3 regions of the Achromobacter sp. 1011811831 genome follow, and region 3 is predicted to be linked to each of the others. Evidence: predicted binding sites of a transcription regulator. Region 3 holds the regulator's gene; each other region holds the start of a gene.
What was found. The regulator LexA, encoded in region 3, represses DNA repair genes until DNA is damaged. The targets are predictions, from matches to a motif close to ACTGTATNNNNATACAGT.
Positions count from the first base shown of each region.

Region 1: recA (recombinase RecA) is a predicted target of LexA. The motif match lies at 3,251-3,268, and genes of this name have one in related genera.
Region 2: AC6LJ9_RS01815 (PA0069 family radical SAM protein) is a predicted target of LexA. The motif match lies at 2,268-2,285, and genes of this name have one in related genera.

Region 1 covers NZ_JCBANG010000003.1:121,930-127,839, forward strand. Annotated here, with positions in the region: gene AC6LJ9_RS02385 (MFS transporter) at 1-594, opposite strand, end outside; gene AC6LJ9_RS02390 (sensor histidine kinase) at 879-2,255, opposite strand; gene AC6LJ9_RS02395 (response regulator) at 2,374-3,063, opposite strand; gene recA (recombinase RecA) at 3,430-4,494, shown strand; gene recX (recombination regulator RecX) at 4,614-5,366, shown strand; gene AC6LJ9_RS02410 (LysR family transcriptional regulator) at 5,530-5,910, opposite strand, start outside.
Region 2 covers NZ_JCBANG010000003.1:6,108-12,017, forward strand. Annotated here, with positions in the region: gene cysD (sulfate adenylyltransferase subunit CysD) at 1-702, shown strand, start outside; gene AC6LJ9_RS01810 (sulfate adenylyltransferase subunit 1) at 778-2,076, shown strand; gene AC6LJ9_RS01815 (PA0069 family radical SAM protein) at 2,293-3,726, shown strand; gene AC6LJ9_RS01820 (hypothetical protein) at 3,840-4,208, shown strand; gene AC6LJ9_RS01825 (EamA family transporter) at 4,338-5,210, opposite strand; gene rplS (50S ribosomal protein L19) at 5,619-5,910, shown strand, end outside.
Region 3 covers NZ_JCBANG010000061.1:29,935-35,844, forward strand. Annotated here, with positions in the region: gene uvrB (excinuclease ABC subunit UvrB) at 1-2,143, opposite strand, end outside; gene AC6LJ9_RS20820 (amino acid aminotransferase) at 2,220-3,419, shown strand; gene lexA (transcriptional repressor LexA) at 3,585-4,235, shown strand; gene AC6LJ9_RS20830 (hypothetical protein) at 4,263-4,520, shown strand; gene lon (endopeptidase La) at 4,510-5,910, opposite strand, start outside.

The DNA of each region.
Region 1 (5,910 bases), on a different contig from region 3:
GCCCCAGGCCTTGAAGTCGTCTTCGCCCATGAACGTGCGGATGCCCAGGATCACCAGCAGCGACAGGAACAGGCCCAGCGTGGCGGTGGTCTGGATCCACGACGTGTAGAAGCCGCGGCGGCCATGCGGCGCGTGCTCGGCCACGTAGGTGGCCGCGCCGCCGTACTCGCCGCCCAGCGCCAGGCCTTGCAGCAGGCGCAGCACGATCAGGATCGCGGGAGCGGCCAGGCCGATGCTGGCGTAGCTGGGCAGCACGCCCACCAGGAAGGTGGACAGGCCCATGATCACGATGGTGACCAGGAACGTGTACTTGCGGCCGACCAGGTCGCCCAGGCGGCCGAACACCAGCGCGCCGAACGGACGCACGGCGAAGCCCGCCGCGAACGCCAGCAGGGCGAAGATGAAGCCCGCGGTGGGGTTCACGCCGGAGAAGAAGTGTTGCGCGATGATGGCCGCGAGCGAGCCATACAGATAGAAGTCATACCATTCGAAAACCGTGCCCAGCGAGGACGCGAAGATGACGCGGCGTTCATCCTTGGTCATCGGGCGCGGATCCGCGGAGGGACCGCGGCCTGCCACAGTGGTTGTGCTCATGATGTCTCCTCGTTTTTGTCGCCGGCGGTTTCTCCGCCGTGCCTGACCCTCCGCCGGCGAGGCCGACATCGAGCTATACGCAAGGTAGGGAACGAGACTGACTCGGTTCTGACGTAACCCTTACCTGAGGCTTAAATTTGCAACAAAAAGAAACCGCCTCATAGAGAGGCTAGGGATAGCACTTAGGAACCAAAAGCGTGGGCGTCGCGCTGTTTTGGGCTTTCGGCAAGCCGCCGCGGCCATTGGAAGGGATGCATGCGCGGGCATATCCGCGCAGCGACGCGCTAGGCGTCGGCGGACGGGTCCGGTTCCGCGTACAGCGGGAAGGCGACGCGGATGCGGGTGCCCGGCAGGTCGGAATAGGGGCTTGGATGGTCGCTGATGACGACCGTGGCCTGGTGGGTCTGCGCGATCTCGCGCACGATCGCCAGGCCCAGGCCGCTGCCGTCGGACAGCGTGCCCAGCACGCGGTAGAAGCGGTCGAAGACGCGCTCGCGTTCTTCCGGCGCGATGCCGGGGCCCGAGTCCTCGACCTCCAGCACGCCTTGCTCGCCCTGGCTCTGCACCCGCACTGTGATGTGGCCGCCCCGCGGCGTATAGCGCAGTGCGTTGTCCACCAGGTTGTTCAGCAGCTCGGCCAGCAGCAGCGGGTTGCCGTTGATCTCGACCGGCGTCTCGGCGCCCTCGAAACCCAGGTCGGTGCTGAGCGACAGCGCGTGCGGCACCCAGTGCATGGCCTGCTCGTAGGCGATGGCGTTCAGGTCGGTGCGGGCCAGGCCGATGGCGGCGGGGTTCTCGGCGCGCGCCAGCAGCAGCAACTGGTTCACCAGGCGGGTGGCGCGCTCCGATCCGGTGACCAACTGGCGCAGGCTGGATTGCATTTCCTCGGGACTGGCGTCGCGCAGCGCCAGCTCGGCCTGCGTGCGCAGCCCGGCCAGCGGCGTCTTCAGCTGGTGCGCGGCGTCTGCCACGAAGCGGCGCTGCGCCTGCACGTTGGACGACAGCCGGTCCAGCAGGTCGTTCATGGCTGCCAGCAGCGGCGCGATCTCGGACGGCGCGGCGCGCTCGTCGATCGGCGACAGGTCGTCGGGCCGGCGCGCGCGCAGCCGCTGTTGCAGCGCGTTCAGCGGCGCCACGCCGCGCGACAGCCCGAACCACACCAGCAGCACCGCCACGGGCAGCACCACGAACTGCGGGATGATCACGCCCTTGATGATGTCGTTGGCGAGCTGGGTGCGCTTTTCCACCGTCTCGGCCACGATCAGCAGCGCCGGCTGCGTGCCGGGCAGGTTCAGGTCGACCCAGGTGTAGGCCATGCGCACGCCGAAGCCGCGCAGCGTGTCATCCTCGTACAGCACCTGGCCGGGGCTGGGCTGGCCCACGCTGGCCGGCAGCGGCAGGGCGCGGTCGCCCCCCAGGTACTCGCCGCGGCTGCCCAGCGCCAGCCAGAATACGCTGTCGGTCTCGTCGGCGCGCAGCACGTCGCGCGCGGCGTCGGTCATCCTCAGCGTCGCGCGGCCTTCCTGCGCGTAGACCTGGCGCGTCAGCACGTGCAGATTGTTGGCCAGCGCGCGGTCGTAAGGCACGTTGGCGATGTTCTGGGCGACCACATAGGTGATGGCCACGCTCATGGGCCACAGCAGGAACAGCGGCGCCAGCATCCAGTCCAGGATCTCGCCCAGCAGCGACCTTTGCGGCGGCGCGAAGCTGGGGCCCTTGGCCCCCGCCCGCATGACATCCAGTGCCTCTTGATTGAGCGTTTCGGGATGCTGCGGGGAATCAGCTGGCGAGGTAGGCCGCACCCTGGTCCCGTTCAAGGCAATATCCCAGGCCGCGCACGGTCACGATCTTCACGCCGCTGGGTTCGAGTTTCTTGCGCAGGCGGTGCACATAGACCTCGATCGCGTTGGTGCTGACTTCCTCGCCCCATTCGCACAGGTGGTCGACCAGCTGGGTCTTGCTGACCATGCGGCCGCTGCGCGTGAGCAGGATCTCGAGCAGGCTGACCTCGCGCGCGGACAGGTCCAGCGTCTGCTCGTCGACCATGGCCACCCGGCCGGTCTGGTCGAACACCAGGCGGCCATGCTTGAGCAGCGTGGCGCCGCCGCCGGCGCCGCGGCGGGTCAGCGCGCGCACGCGCGCCTCCAGCTCGGACAGCGCGAAGGGCTTGGCCATGTAGTCGTCGGCGCCCAGGTCCAGGCCCTTGACGCGCTGCTCGATGCTGTCGGCGGCGGTCAGGATCAGGACGGGCAGGGAGGAATTGCGCGCGCGCAGGCGCCGCAGCACTTCCAGGCCCGCCAGATGGGGCAGGCCGAGGTCCAGGATGAGCAGGTCGAAGGCCTGGGCGGCCAGCGCGGAATCGGCCGCCAGGCCGTCGCGCACCGCGTCGACCGCGTAGCCGTTGTGCCGTAGCGAGCGGGACAGGCCGTCTGCCAGGATACTGTCGTCTTCGGCGATCAGGATACGCATGGGCTGCTGCTAGTGTTGTTGTACGTCCCCCGCGCGATGCCGGTTGCCTGCCCTGTCGCCCGCGCGGGTTTTTCTTCTGTCGCGGGCCGTCCGGCGGCGCAATGGGGACGAATCACCGGGGGCGTCTGGGATTCTGTCACAGGGCGTGGCGCTTGCCACTCAGGGTATACGTGGAAAACTCTGGCACACTGTTTTTTTGTACAGTACAATCCGATGCCATAATCTCGACCGACAGAAATCCAGGCCGTTGACGATTCCGATCCCCCGCCCTGGACTGAGCAGCAAGATTGTTAACCCCCGTGTTAGCCCGGGGCGCAAGCCCGAACCCGACCCGCAACCCGATACGTTACACAGACAGGACTTCACATGGACGACAAAACCACCAAGGCCGCTGCCGCGGAAAAGGCCAAGGCGCTCGCCGCCGCGCTTTCGCAGATCGAAAAGCAGTTCGGCAAGGGCTCGATCATGCGCTACGGCGACAACGAAGTCTCCCACGACATCCAGGTGGTTTCCACGGGTTCGCTGGGCCTGGACATCGCGCTGGGCGTCGGCGGCCTGCCGCGCGGCCGCGTGGTCGAGATCTACGGTCCGGAATCGTCGGGCAAGACCACGCTGACGCTGCAGGTGGTCGCTGAAATGCAGAAGCTGGGCGGCACCTGCGCCTTCGTCGACGCCGAACACGCGCTGGACGTGCAGTACGCGTCCAAGCTGGGCGTGAACCTGGCCGACCTGCTGATCTCGCAGCCGGACACGGGCGAGCAAGCGCTGGAAATCGCCGACGCGCTGGTGCGTTCGGGTTCCGTCGACCTGATCGTGATCGACTCGGTCGCCGCGCTGGTGCCCAAGGCCGAAATCGAAGGCGAGATGGGCGATTCGCTGCCCGGCCTGCAGGCCCGCCTGATGAGCCAGGCGCTGCGCAAGCTGACCGCCACCATCAAGAAGACCAACTGCATGGTCATCTTCATCAACCAGATCCGCATGAAGATCGGCGTGATGTTCGGCAACCCCGAAACCACCACCGGCGGCAACGCGCTCAAGTTCTACGCCTCGGTGCGCCTGGACATCCGCCGCATCGGCTCCATCAAGAAGGGCGATGAGGTCGTCGGCAACGAAACCCGCGTCAAGGTCGTCAAGAACAAGGTCGCGCCGCCGTTCAAGCAGGCCGAGTTCGACATCATGTACGGCGCCGGCATCTCGCGCGAAGGCGAAATCATCGACCTGGGCGTGGCCGCCAACGTGGTGGACAAGTCCGGCGCCTGGTACAGCTACAACGGCAACCGCATCGGCCAGGGCAAGGACAATGTCCGCGAATACCTGAAAGAGCACCGCGAACTGGCGTTCGAGATCGAAAACCGCGTGCGCGAGAACCAGGGCGTGGTCAGCCGCGCCGCCGAGTTCGTGCCCACGGCCGAGGACACCAGCGAAGACTGATCGTCCTCGTTTCGCCCGGGTTCGCGTCAGCGGACGCCGGGCGTGTACGGCAGTCGGGCGACGGCAGGTTCCTGGTTCGGGAACCTGCCGTTGTCGTTTTCCTGTCTACACTTCATCCCATGAGCTGGAAACCTTCCGCCAAATCCTCCGAGCATCTGCGCGCCAAGCTGGATGACGAGTTCGAGACCGTGGCCAAGCCGCAAGGGCTGCGCCGCAGTTCCGACGCGCGCCGCGCCGCCGAGCCCGCCGCCGCACCGGACGAATGGCAGCGCAGTTCCGAGCTGCGCGCCCGCGCCAGCGCGCGCCGGACCCGGGCGGATCGCGAAGGCGCCCGCGACGGTGTGCGGGACGATGATGGAACGGACAGCGATCGGACGGGCCGCGACAGGAAGGATGGCGGTGCGCAGGCTGATGGCGGCAAGCCCGAACGCAAGGGCCCGTCGCTGAAGATGCGCGCTGTGGGCTATCTGTCGCGCCGCGAGCATGCGCGCGCCGAGCTGGCCCGCAAGCTGGCGCCTCATGCCGAGGACCCGGCCGAAATCGAGACGGTGCTGGACGCGCTGGAAAAGGAAGGCTGGCTGTCCACCGAGCGCTTCGCGCAGAGCCTGGTGCATCGGCGCGCGTCGCGCCAGGGGGCGGCGCGCATCGTGCAGGAACTGCGCCAGCACGGCGTGGACGATGGCCAGGTGGCCGAGCTGCGCGACCAGCTTCGTTCCACCGAGCACGAGCGCGCGCTGGAGGTCTGGCGCAAGCGCTTCGGCGAAAAGCCGGCCGACCGCGCGGCCTATGCCAAGCAGGCGCGCTTCCTGGCCAGCCGCGGCTTCGCGCAGGACGTCATTCGCCGCATATTGGGCGCGGGCGACGAAGACTAGACCAGGCCGGTGAATCGGGTGGGAACAGGAAGCGTCGGGCCCTCAAGCATCAAGTCCCAAGCCCCAAGCCCAAGCCCAAGCCCAAGCCCGGGCGCCAGGCATATTGCAATCAGCCATCCCGACCCTGACGGCCCGCACGCGCGGGCCGTCGCCGTCTTCCCGCCTATTTCGCCGACTTGATCCCGCTCAGCGTCTTGAAGCAGACGTCGCGCGTGATGGTCAGGAATTCATCGATGTACGAGGCGTCCGTGTCCTCGCTGCGCACCGTGGCGTATAGCGTGCGCCACACCCCCTGCGGCCCCAGCCGGCACTGCCGCAGCCAGCCCTGGTTCATGTATTCCGTCAGCGCCCAGTTCGGCAGCGCCGCCACGCCGCGGTTGCTGGCGACCAGCTGCGCGATGATGGGCGTGAGTTCGGCCTTGCGTATCGCGGCCGGTTCCACGTCGGCCGGGTCCAGGAACGCGGTGAAGACGTCCAGGCGCTGCTTGTCCACCGGGTAGGTGATGAGCGTCTGGTCCGCCAGCTGGTCGGGCATGACGAACTT
Region 2 (5,910 bases), on a different contig from region 3:
TTCGGCGAGGTGATCGATTTCCGTGACGCGCGCACCGCCGAGCTGGGCGAGACCCTGATCGTGCGCAGCGTCGAGGATTCGATCAAGCGCGGCAGCGTGGTGCTGCGGCGCGAGACCGATTCGCGCAACGCCGCGCAGGCGGTGACGCTGCTGGAAGCGATCGAGGAATTCGGCTTCGACGCCTGCATCGGCGGCGCCCGGCGCGACGAGGAAAAGGCGCGCGCCAAGGAGCGCATCTTCTCGTTCCGCGACGAGTTTGGCCAATGGGATCCGAAGGCCCAGCGGCCGGAAGTCTGGAACCTGTTCAACACCCGCGTGCATCGCGGCGAGAACATGCGTGTATTCCCGATTTCGAACTGGACCGAGCTGGACGTGTGGCAATACATTCAGCGCGAACGCCTGGCGCTGCCGTCGATCTACTACGCGCACGAGCGCGAGGTGGTGCGGCGCAAGGGGCTGCTGGTGCCGGTGACGCGGCTGACGCCGCCGCAGGAAGGCGAACAGGTCGAGCGGCTGCAGGTGCGCTTTCGCACCGTGGGCGACATCTCCTGCACCTGCCCGGTGGCGTCCGATGCCGCCGACACGGCCGCCATCATCGCCGAGACCGCGGTGACCGACATCACCGAGCGCGGCGCCACCCGCATGGACGACCAGACTTCCGAGGCCTCGATGGAGCGCCGCAAGAAGGAAGGCTACTTCTGATCCCGCGCAAGCACCCGACCGCTCCGGCCGCGCACCGGGGCTCGCCGGCTTGAAGGCCGGCCGCAAGGAACGCACATGAACGCCATCAACGACTCTTTTCTTTCCAGCGCCGACCGCGGCGTGCTGCGCCTGATCACCGCCGGTTCGGTGGATGACGGCAAGTCCACGCTGATCGGCCGCCTGCTGTACGACAGCAAGGGCGTGTTCGCCGACCAGCTCGATGCCATCGCGCGCGCCAAGTACAAGCGCGTGGCCGGAGACGGCATCGACTTCTCGCTGCTGACGGACGGCCTGGAGGCCGAGCGCGAGCAGGGCATCACCATCGACGTGGCCTACCGCTATTTCTCGACGCCGGCGCGCAAGTTCATCATCGCCGACGCGCCGGGCCATGAGCAGTACACGCGCAACATGGTGACCGGCGCGTCCACCGCCGACGTGGCCGTCATCCTGATCGACGCCACCCGCGCTGCCGATGGCAAGCTGCTGCCGCAGACCAAGCGCCACAGCACCATCGCCAGGCTGCTGGGCATCCGCCATATCGTGGTCGCGGTGAACAAGATGGACCTGGTGGAGTGGGACCAGGCCGTGTTCGAACGCATCCGCGCCGCCTACGCCGAGCTGGCGGCCAAGCTGGGCATCGCGCATTTCGACGCGCTGCCGCTGTCGGCGCTGAACGGCGACAACGTGGTTGCGTCGTCGCCGAAGACGCCCTGGTACCAGGGCCAACCCCTGCTGGCGTTGCTGGAGGCGCTGGACGTGCAGAACGACGGCGGCGCCTTGCCGCTGCGCTTCCCGGTGCAGCGCGTGGCGCGCCATGACGGCGATCGCAAGGACGACTTCCGTGGCTATGCCGGCCGCGTCGCCAGCGGCGTGCTGCGGCCCGGCGATGCCGTCACGGTGCAGCCGTCTGGTGTGGACGCGGTGGTGAGCCGTGTGCTGGCATTCGATCGCGAGCTGGACGAGGCGGTGGCGGGCGATTCCGTCACGGTGGTGCTGGACCGCGACGTGGATGTGTCGCGCGGCGACGTGATCGCGCATGCGGCCGCGCCCGCGCAGGTGTCGCGCGAGTTCGAGGCCGAACTGTGCTGGCTCGATTCGCAGCCGCTCAACCCGGCGCGCAAGTATCTGCTCAAGTCGGGCACGCGGCTGACGTCGGCGAAGGTGCGCGCGGTGCTGTCGCATCGTGATATCCATGAGCTGCAGGAAGTCGAGAACACGGAAGGCGTGCTGCGCATGAACGACATTGGCCGGGTGTCGTTCACGACGCGCGATGCGCTCGCCGTTGATCGTTATGCGGACGTGCCGGCGACCGGCGCGTTCATCCTGATCGACGAAGCGACGCATCAGACGGCGGCCGCCGGCATGCTGCGCTAAGGGGCCTGCGGATCCGGGGCGCGGAGCGCTTTTTCGTCTCCCCGGATTGCTGTTGTTTTTCTTCCAAAACCAATGCTGGCGCGGGTTTCCGGCCCATCTCGCAAGATGAAATCGAATTGTCGCAACGGAGCCGGCGTCTTGCGGTAAAGTGGGGCTGTCTTAAGAAAAGTCTTTCGGGGCTTGCTAAAACCACTGTGTTTTTGTACAGTGCTTTCTATGGCAAGCATCGATCATTCTTTTCCCGCCGGTTCTGGGTCCCCGGCTGCCGCCCCCGCCGCCTTGCGCGGTCGGGGTGCGGTTACTAATGTTCGACATCGCTTCCAATCCGACGAACGCGTACAGGTCGACGACGGCTGGTCCGCCTCCGGACTGCCGGCAGATTTCGTAGATCCCGTCCCCGATTTTTCCTCAGAGGCTTCGTCGAGCCTGACCGAGCGCGCCGCCGCCTTTCCTGGCGAAGACGACGCCGCTACGCCGGCCGTTTCCGGCCAGCCCTCCCGAATCGCTCCCGTCATTCCCATCGTGCCCGACCAGCGCCGCGAACCCGCCGCGCCCAAGACCCAGGTCACGGCCGAGGCCGCGCGCAAGATGCTGTCGCGCAACGATTCGCCCGACATTCCCTTCGATGTGGCGGTCAATCCCTACCGCGGCTGCGAGCACGGTTGCGTTTACTGCTATGCCCGTCCCACCCATGCCTACCTGGGCTATTCGCCCGGTCTGGACTTCGAAACCCGGCTGGTGGCCAAGGCCAACGCCGTCGAGGCCCTGCGCGCGGAACTGAGCCGGCCGGGCTACAAGCCGTCGCCCATCAACATCGGCTCGGCCACCGACGCCTACCAGCCCATCGAGCGTGAATGGCGCCTGACGCGCGGCCTGCTGGAACTGATGCTGGAAACCCGGCATCCGCTCACCATCGTCACGAAGAACGCCCTGGTCGCGCGCGACCTGGATCTGCTGGCCGAACTGGCCCGCCACAACCTGGTCGTCGTCTACATGAGCGTCACCACGCTGGACGCGGCCATGGCCCGCAGCCTGGAGCCGCGCGCCGCCGCGCCCTGGCGCCGGCTGGAGGCGGTGCGCAGCCTGACCGACGCCGGCGTGCCGGTGGGCGTGCTGGTGGCGCCCATCATTCCGTTCATCAACGACGAGTCCATGGAACACATCCTGGAGGCAGCCAAGACGGCTGGCGCGCACTACGCCAGCTATACGGTCCTGCGCCTGCCCTGGGAGGTCAAGACCCTGTTCGAGGACTGGCTGCACGCCCATTTTCCGGACCGCGCCCAGCGCGTCCTGCATCGCATCGAAGACCTGCGCAACGGTCGCCGCAACGATCCCAACTTCGGTTCGCGCATGCGCGGCACCGGCATCTGGGCCGACCTGCTGCGCCAGCGCTTTTCCATGGCCGCGCGCAAGCTGGGCCTGAACCGCAGCCGCCTGCAGCTCAGCTGCGACCAGTTCGTGCCGCCCGTCGCGATCGGCCTGGACGGCGCGCGCGATGCCTCATCCCCCGTTTTCCCATCCCCGGCTGGCGCGAAAGCGTCTTCAGGGGTCCCCCATGCCTCGACCGCTGGCATCGCCAGCGGCTATGTCCGTGGCCGCAGCCCGCTGCGCGCCGCGGCCGCCGGGCAGTTGTCGCTGTTCGAGTCGTAGTCCGATCGCGCCGGGCCTGTCGGGCCGGAGCCTGTGTCGTCTAGCCGATGGGCCAAGCGCTTGCGTGGCCATGAATACAAGGAGTTCCCATGAACACCGGAAACCTCTCCGCCATGCCTGATGCGCTGGCGCTGGATCTGAATCCCGCCCGTGGACCGCTGACGCGTCTGCGCGCGCTTGGCGCCCGCCTTGCGGTGTCCATGCCCGGCAAGGCGCAGCCTGCCCGCGCGAGCAGCCGACTGGCGTCGCTGCCGGCCAAGTGGCCGTTTCCCGCGCCCGCCCAGGACGACGCGGCGAGCAAGGGCAAGGCCGGAGAAAGCGCCGCGCGCCTGCCGCGCGAGCGTACGCTGGGCAATGCCACCGTCGAGCCGGTGGCGGATCAGCTCAGCATGAAGAGCAAGGTGGCGGATGTGCTGCTGGTGCTGGCCTGGGGCGCCATGATTCCGGCGCTGATGTGGCTGGGCGCTGCCGGCGGATTCTGACCTTGGCGCAACGCCGGGCATGTCCGGCGCGCAGGGGCAGGGGGGCGATGCTTGCCGTCCAGGATTTTTCAGGTGGACCGGATCCGACAGCGGGTGCCGATCAGGCGGAGTCGCGCTGAACGACGCCCGTCAGGCTGAACCCAGCAGGACAACGCCCGCCAGGATGGAGAAGCAGCCCAGCAGCCGGCCGATGCCTACCTTCTCGCGCAGCAGGAACATGCCAGCCAGGGTGCCCAGCATCATCGACATTTCCCGGGCCGGCGCCACCAGGCTCAGCGGCGCGCCATCCTGCAGCGCGAACAGCACCAAGATGTAGCCCAGCGGCGACAGGAAGCCCACGGCCAGCGCCAGGTGCCAATAGCCGCGCATCGATTGCCAGTTCTGGGCCCGGCGGCGCAGCATGTGAGGCGTCATCATGGTGGTGCGCGTGACACAGGTGAACCAGTCGAACAGCACGGGGCTGATCAGCAGCACTTTCACGCCGTAGGCGTCGACCACCGTGTAGGCGGCGATGAACAGACCGATCACCACGCCCCAGCGCACGCCGACCCAGGCCTGGGCCTGGCGGAAGATGGCCAGCCTGCCTTGCGTGGCGATGAGCAACACGCCGATCACCACGCACAGCATGCCGGCGATGCCGCTGGCCTTGGCGGGCTCATTCAACAGGATGAACGCCCCGGTGGTCGAGAGTAGCGGGCCGGTGCCCCGGGCAATCGGATAGACCACGGACAGGTCCGCCACCTGGTAGCCGCGCTGCAGGCACAGGCTGTAGCCCAGGTGCAACAGGCTGGACGTCAGAATGGCGCCGACCACCATCCAGGACCATTGCATGCCGTCGTGCAGCAGCACCCAGACCACCCAGGGCGCGTAGAGCACCGAGGCACACAGGCCGTAGGCGAAGACGAAGGGCGCGCCCACCATGGCGGCTCGCTTGGCCAGAAGGTTCCACGTTGCGTGGGCCATCGCGGCCAGGACGACCAATACCAGGGACGAATACGACATGGTGAGGGAGCTGCTTGGTGACGTGTTTGTTACAAGGCCGCAAGGGTACCGCAAATGGGCGGGCAAGAACGCCGGAAGGTTCAGGCCGGCGTTCTTGTCGCCATTCCTGACGACCTGGCATGGAAAATTTGTATAGATGTCTACTCAATAGGACTCGCAAGATACACCCGTGGGCATGCTCCCGTCCAGTCGCGCCTCCAGACTTGGCTATTTTTGGAGATTCTGGTGTAGAATCATTGGTTTGCCAAATCTCATCCTCTGCTTGCGGCATATCCGTTGTCTGGCGCCCGGGAGTCTTTCCCACGGCAATCCCTATCCCTGATCTGGGGCTTTGGATTTTGGACAACGAACAAAATCGGACGGCAAAAAGTTGTTAGCCCGCAAAGGCAAGATGAACTAGGAGTTTCAATGAACCTCATCGCTATCCTGGAACAGGAAGAAATTGCCCGCCTGACCGGCGGCAAGGCCATGCCTGCTTTTGCTCCTGGCGACACCGTCGTCGTGAGCGTGAACGTCGTTGAAGGCACCCGCAAGCGCGTGCAGGCCTTCGAAGGCGTCGTGATCGCCAAGCGCAACCGCGGCCTGAACTCCGCGTTCACCGTGCGCAAGATCTCGTCGGGCGAAGCCGTGGAACGTACGTTCCAGCTGTACTCGCCGCAGATCGCCGGCATCGAAGTCAAGCGCCGCGGCGACGTGCGCC
Region 3 (5,910 bases):
GGTCCATCATCAGCTTTTCGAGGCGCTTGAGCTCACGCGCCAGCGCCTTTTCGTCGTTCAGGAATTCCGCTGGGACCGCCGCTTCCAGCGCATCGTGCTGGACCGGCGCCACGATGCCGTCGATCAGTTCGCGCACCGCCTTGCTGACACCGCGCGCCGTGATGCCGTGGTCCGCGTTGAACTGCAGCTGCTTGACGCGCCGCCGCTCCGTTTCCTGCATGGCCCGCTGCATGGAATCCGTGATGCGGTCGGCGTAAAGGATCGCGTGCCCATTGAGGTTGCGCGCGGCGCGGCCAATGGTCTGAATCAGGCTGCGTTCCGAACGCAGGAAACCTTCCTTGTCGGCATCCAGGATCGCCACGAGCGAAACCTCGGGAATGTCCAGCCCCTCGCGCAGCAGGTTGATCCCGACCAGCACGTCAAATGTGCCCAACCGCAGGTCGCGGATGATCTCCACGCGCTCGACCGTATCGATATCGGAATGCAGATAGCGCACCCGGACGCCGTGCTCACTCAGAAAGTCGGTCAGATCCTCGGCCATGCGCTTGGTGAGCGTGGTCACCAGCACACGCTCCGACACCGCCACCCTGGCCTTGATCTGGCCCAGCAGGTCGTCGACCTGGGTGCGCGCCGGCAGCACCTGCACCTCCGGATCCACCAGGCCCGTGGGGCGTACCACCTGCTCCACCACGTTGTCCGTATGCTCGCGCTCATAGGCGGCCGGAGTGGCCGATACGAACACGCACTGGCGCATGCGCGCCTCGAATTCCTCCAGCTTCAGCGGCCGGTTGTCCAGCGCCGAAGGCAGGCGGAATCCATATTGGACCAGTGTTTCCTTGCGCGACCGGTCGCCGCGGTACATGGCGCTCAGTTGCCCGATGGTGACGTGGCTTTCATCGATGAACATCAGCGCGTCGCTGGGCAGGTAGTCGATCAGCGTGGGCGGCGGCTCGCCCGGCGCCGCGCCCGATAGATGCCGCGAATAGTTTTCGATGCCCTTGCAGAAGCCCAGCTCCTGCAGCATTTCCAGATCGAAGCGGGTGCGCTGCTCCAGCCGCTGCGCCTCGACCAGATGGCCGTCGTCGACATAACGCTTGACGCGCTCGCGCAGCTCTTCCTTGATGGTCTCGATGGCGCGCAGGACGGTATCGCGCGGCGTTACGTAGTGCGAACCCGGGTACACCGTGAAGCGGGGCAGCTTCTGACGGATGCGGCCGGTCAGCGGATCGAACAGCTCCAGGCTCTCGATCTCGTCGTCGAACAGCGTCAGCCGCAGCGCCAGTTCGGCGCTTTCGGCCGGAAAGATGTCGATCGTCTCGCCACGCACGCGGAACACGCCGCGCGTGAACTCCGCGTCATTGCGGGTGTACTGCATGGCAACCAGCCGCGCCAGGATCTCGCGCCTGGAAATCCGGTCGCCCGAGCGCAAGATCAGCACCATGGCGTGGTAGTCGCCGGGATTGCCGATACCGTAGATGCAGGACACCGTGCCCACGATCACCGTGTCGCGGCGTTCCAGCAGGCTCTTGGTGGCCGACAATCGCATCTGCTCGATATGCTCGTTGATGGACGAGTCCTTCTCGATGAACAGGTCGCGCGTCGGCACGTAGGCCTCGGGCTGGTAATAGTCATAGTACGAAACGAAGTACTCGACCGCGTTCTTCGGGAAGAACTCGCGCATTTCGGCGTACAACTGCGCGGCCAGCGTCTTGTTGGGCGCCAGCACCAGGGCCGGACGACCCAGGCGGGCGATCACGTTGGCCATGGTGTAGGTCTTGCCCGATCCGGTCACGCCCAGCAGCGTCTGATACATCAGGCCGTCTTCCATGCCCTGGGCCAGGCTGTCGATGGCCGTCGGCTGGTCGCCCGCCGGCGGATACGGCTGGTACAGCTGGAATGGACTGCCCGGATACTCGACAAAGCCCGGGGCAGCGCCCGGAACGGTACTGTCCCCCCCCCCGCCGCCGCCCTCGCCGGCGCGCGTGCCGGCCTGCCCGGCGGACTCGTCCGCCAGGCCAGTCGCATTCAGGCCTGCATCCAGACCCTCCCCCAGACCTTCCCCCAGGCCCGCGCCCAGGCTTTCGTCCAGACTTTCAGCCTGCTTTTCGGCCGTTTTCCGGCCCCGTCGCTCGCTCTTGGACATGCTAGACTGTTCCCGAGGTAAACCCCTCATTATCCACAGCACCAATTCCTGCGTCCACCCAGCCCAATAGACTCCCATGAGCACCCTCTTCGATTCCGTCGAACTCGCGCCGCGCGACCCCATCCTTGGCCTGAACGAACAATTCAACGCGGACACCCGTCCCGGTAAAGTCAATCTGGGCGTGGGCGTGTACTACGACGACCAGGGTCGCATCCCTCTGCTGGGCGCGGTGCGCAAGGCCGAAGCTGCCCGCATCGAGGCCGCCGCGGCCCGTGGCTACCTGCCGATCGAAGGCATCGCCGGCTACAACAAGGGCGCACAGGCGCTGCTGCTGGGCAACGACTCCCCGCTGGCCGCCGCCGGCCGCGTGCTGACCACGCAGGCCCTGGGCGGCACCGGCGCGCTCAAGATCGGCGCCGACTTCCTGCACCAGTTGCTGCCGGGTTCCAAGGTCCTGATCAGCAACCCCAGCTGGGAAAACCACCGCGCCCTGTTTGAGCGCGCCGGCTTCGAAGTCGGCACCTACACGTACTATGACGCCGCCACCCGCGGCCTGAACTTCGAAGGCATGCTGGCCGACCTGAAGGCCGCGCCGGCCAAGACCGTCGTCGTGCTGCACGCCTGCTGCCACAACCCGACCGGCGTGGACCCCACGTTCGAGCAGTGGAAGCAGATCGCCGACGTCGTCAAGCAGAACCAGCTGGTCCCGTTCCTGGACATCGCCTACCAGGGCTTCGGCGACAGCCTGCAGGAAGATGCCGCGGTCGTGCGCATGTTCGCCGAGCAGGACCTGACGATGTTCATCAGCTCCTCGTTCTCCAAGTCCTTCTCGCTGTACGGCGAGCGCGTCGGCGCCCTGACCGTGGTGGCCGGCAGCAAGGACGAAGCCGTTCGCGTGCTGAGCCAGCTCAAGCGCGTCATCCGCACCAACTACTCCAACCCGCCCACCCACGGCGGCACGGTGGTGTCGACGGTGCTGAACTCGCCCGAACTGTTCGCCCTGTGGGAAGAAGAACTCGCTGGCATGCGCGACCGCATCCGCCTGATGCGCAAGCAGCTGGTCGAGAAGATCAAGGAACACGGCGGCAAGCAGGACTTCAGCTTCGTGCTGGCCCAGCGCGGCATGTTCTCGTATTCGGGCCTGAGCGCCGCCCAGGTCGACCGCCTGCGCGAAGAACACGGCGTGTACGCCGTCTCCAGCGGCCGCATCTGCGTCGCCGCGCTGAACAGCGGCAACATCGACAAGGTGGCCAAGGCCATCGCCGCGGTGCTCTGAGCCTGACGCCCGGCGCGGCGCCATGCCGCCGCTGGCAACTGGCGATGCAAGACGGGACCCATGCGGGTCCTGTTTTGTTTTGGCGGCGTGCGCTTGCATTTTTCCGTTATGTCCCCCAGAATGGCGCTGTATATATGTACAGTCCGCAAGCAACGGATCATCGCCATGGCCAGCAAACTCACGGAACGCCAGCAGCAAATCCTCGACCTCATCCGGCAAACCGTCGCGCGCACGGGCTTTCCGCCCACTCGCGCCGAAATTGCCCAGGCATTGGGTTTCCGATCTCCCAACGCGGCTGAGGATCACCTCAAGGCGCTGGCCCGCAAGGGCGCCATCGAGCTTACCGCCGGCGCCTCGCGCGGCATTCGCCTGAAGGACGCCGCCACGGCACCAGCGCAAGCCATGCTGCCCCACCCTGCCCTGGCCCAGCTGCTGCTGCCGCTGGTCGGCCGCGTTGCCGCGGGCAGCCCGATCCTGGCGGCCGAGCATGTGGAGCGCGAAGTCGGCGTCGACCCCGGCCTGTTCGCCCAGACACCCGATTACCTGCTGAAAGTGCGCGGCATGAGCATGCGCGACGCCGGCATTCTTGAAGGCGACCTGCTGGCGGTCAAGCGCGCCACCGAAGCGCGCAACGGCCAGATCGTCGTCGCCCGCCTGGGCGACGACGTGACGGTCAAGCGCTTGCAGCGCCAGAATGGCCGCCTGGAACTGCTGCCCGAGAACCCCGATTTCGCCCCCATCATCGTGGACGCCGAACAGGAATTCGCGCTGGAAGGCATCGCTGTCGGGTTGATCCGCACTCAAGCCCTGCACTGAACACCCGCCATCGCGGCTGACGCGGGCTTGGCCAAGCCCGGCCGCCGCAACATCGATCGCTACACCGCGACAGGAAACCCCGCCATGGCGGGGTTTTTGTTTGGCGATGCATCGGGGCACGACACCATGCCGGCCCGGCGCCGACACGCACCTGGTATCGGCGACAGCTCGACCAAAAGCCCAATGCCGACGCCAGGCGCATCCATCGGAGCCATCGGCGCCGCCAAAAAAGAAAAGCGCCGCGTAAGCGGCGCCTTTCTCATCTACCCAGGTTTCAGTGCTTGAGCACCGGATCCGTGCTGCCCGGTTCCGCCGGCTTGGCCACCAGCGGTTCCTTCACGGCGTCTTCCTCGGCCAGCGGCTCCGGCAGACGCTCCAGGGCCAGCTCCAGGACCTTGTCGATCCAGCGCACCGGCACGATTTCCAGATGGTTCTTGACGTTGTCCGGAATCTCCGCCAAGTCCTTGACGTTTTCTTCCGGAATCAAGACCGTCTTGATGCCGCCGCGATGCGCCGCCAGCAGCTTTTCCTTCAGGCCGCCGATGGGCAAGACTTCGCCGCGCAGCGTGATCTCGCCGGTCATGGCGACGTCGGCGCGCACCGGGATACGCGACAGGGCCGACACCATGGCCGTGGTGATCGCGATACCCGCGGACGGACCATCCTTCGGTGTCGCGCCTTCCGGCACGTGCACGTGCATGTCGTGCTTCTCGAACACGCTGTCCGCGAAGCCCAGGCGCCGGGCGCGCGAGCGCACCACGGTGCGGGCGGCCTCGACTGATTCCTTCATGACGTCGCCGAGCGAGCCCGTGCGCTGGATCACGCCCTTGCCGGGCATGTCCGCCACTTCGATCGTCAACAGGTCGCCGCCAACTTCCGTCCAGGCCAGTCCGGTGACCTGGCCGATCTGGTTTTCCTTCTCGGCCATGCCAAACGTGTAGCGACGCACGCCCAGGTAGTCGGACAGATTTTCACCGGTGACATTGACCACCTTGGCTTCCGGGGTCTTGCCCTCGGCCTTGGCCTTGTCGCTCTGGGTGAGCAGCTGCTTGATGACCTTGCGGCAGATCTTGCCCACTTCGCGTTCGAGCGCACGCACGCCGGCTTCCCGGGTGTAGTAGCGCACGATGTCGCGCAGCGCGGACTCGTCGACCGTCAGCTCGTTGTCCTTGACACCGTTGTTCTTCATCAGCTTGGGCAGCAGATGGTCGCGGGCGATATGGATCTTTTCCTCTTCGGTGTAACCCGACAGGCGGATCACTTCCATGCGGTCCAGCAGCGCCGGCGGAATGTTCAGCGTGTTGCTGGTCGCGACGAACATCACGTCGGACAGGTCGAAATCGACCTCGATGTAGTGGTCCTGGAACGTGTGGTTCTGTTCGGGATCCAGCACTTCCAGCAGCGCCGACGAGGGATCGCCGCGGAAATCCATGCCCAGCTTGTCGATCTCGTCCAGCAGGAACAGCGGGTTGCGCACGCCGACCTTGGTCATGTTCTGGACGATCTTGCCGGGCATCGAGCCGATGTAGGTGCGGCGATGACCGCGGATCTCGGCTTCGTCGCGCACGCCGCCCAGGGCCATGCGCACGAACTTGCGGTTCGTGGCCTTGGCGATGGACTGGCCGAGCGAGGTCTTGCCCACGCCCGGAGGCCCGACCAGGCACAGGATCGGCGC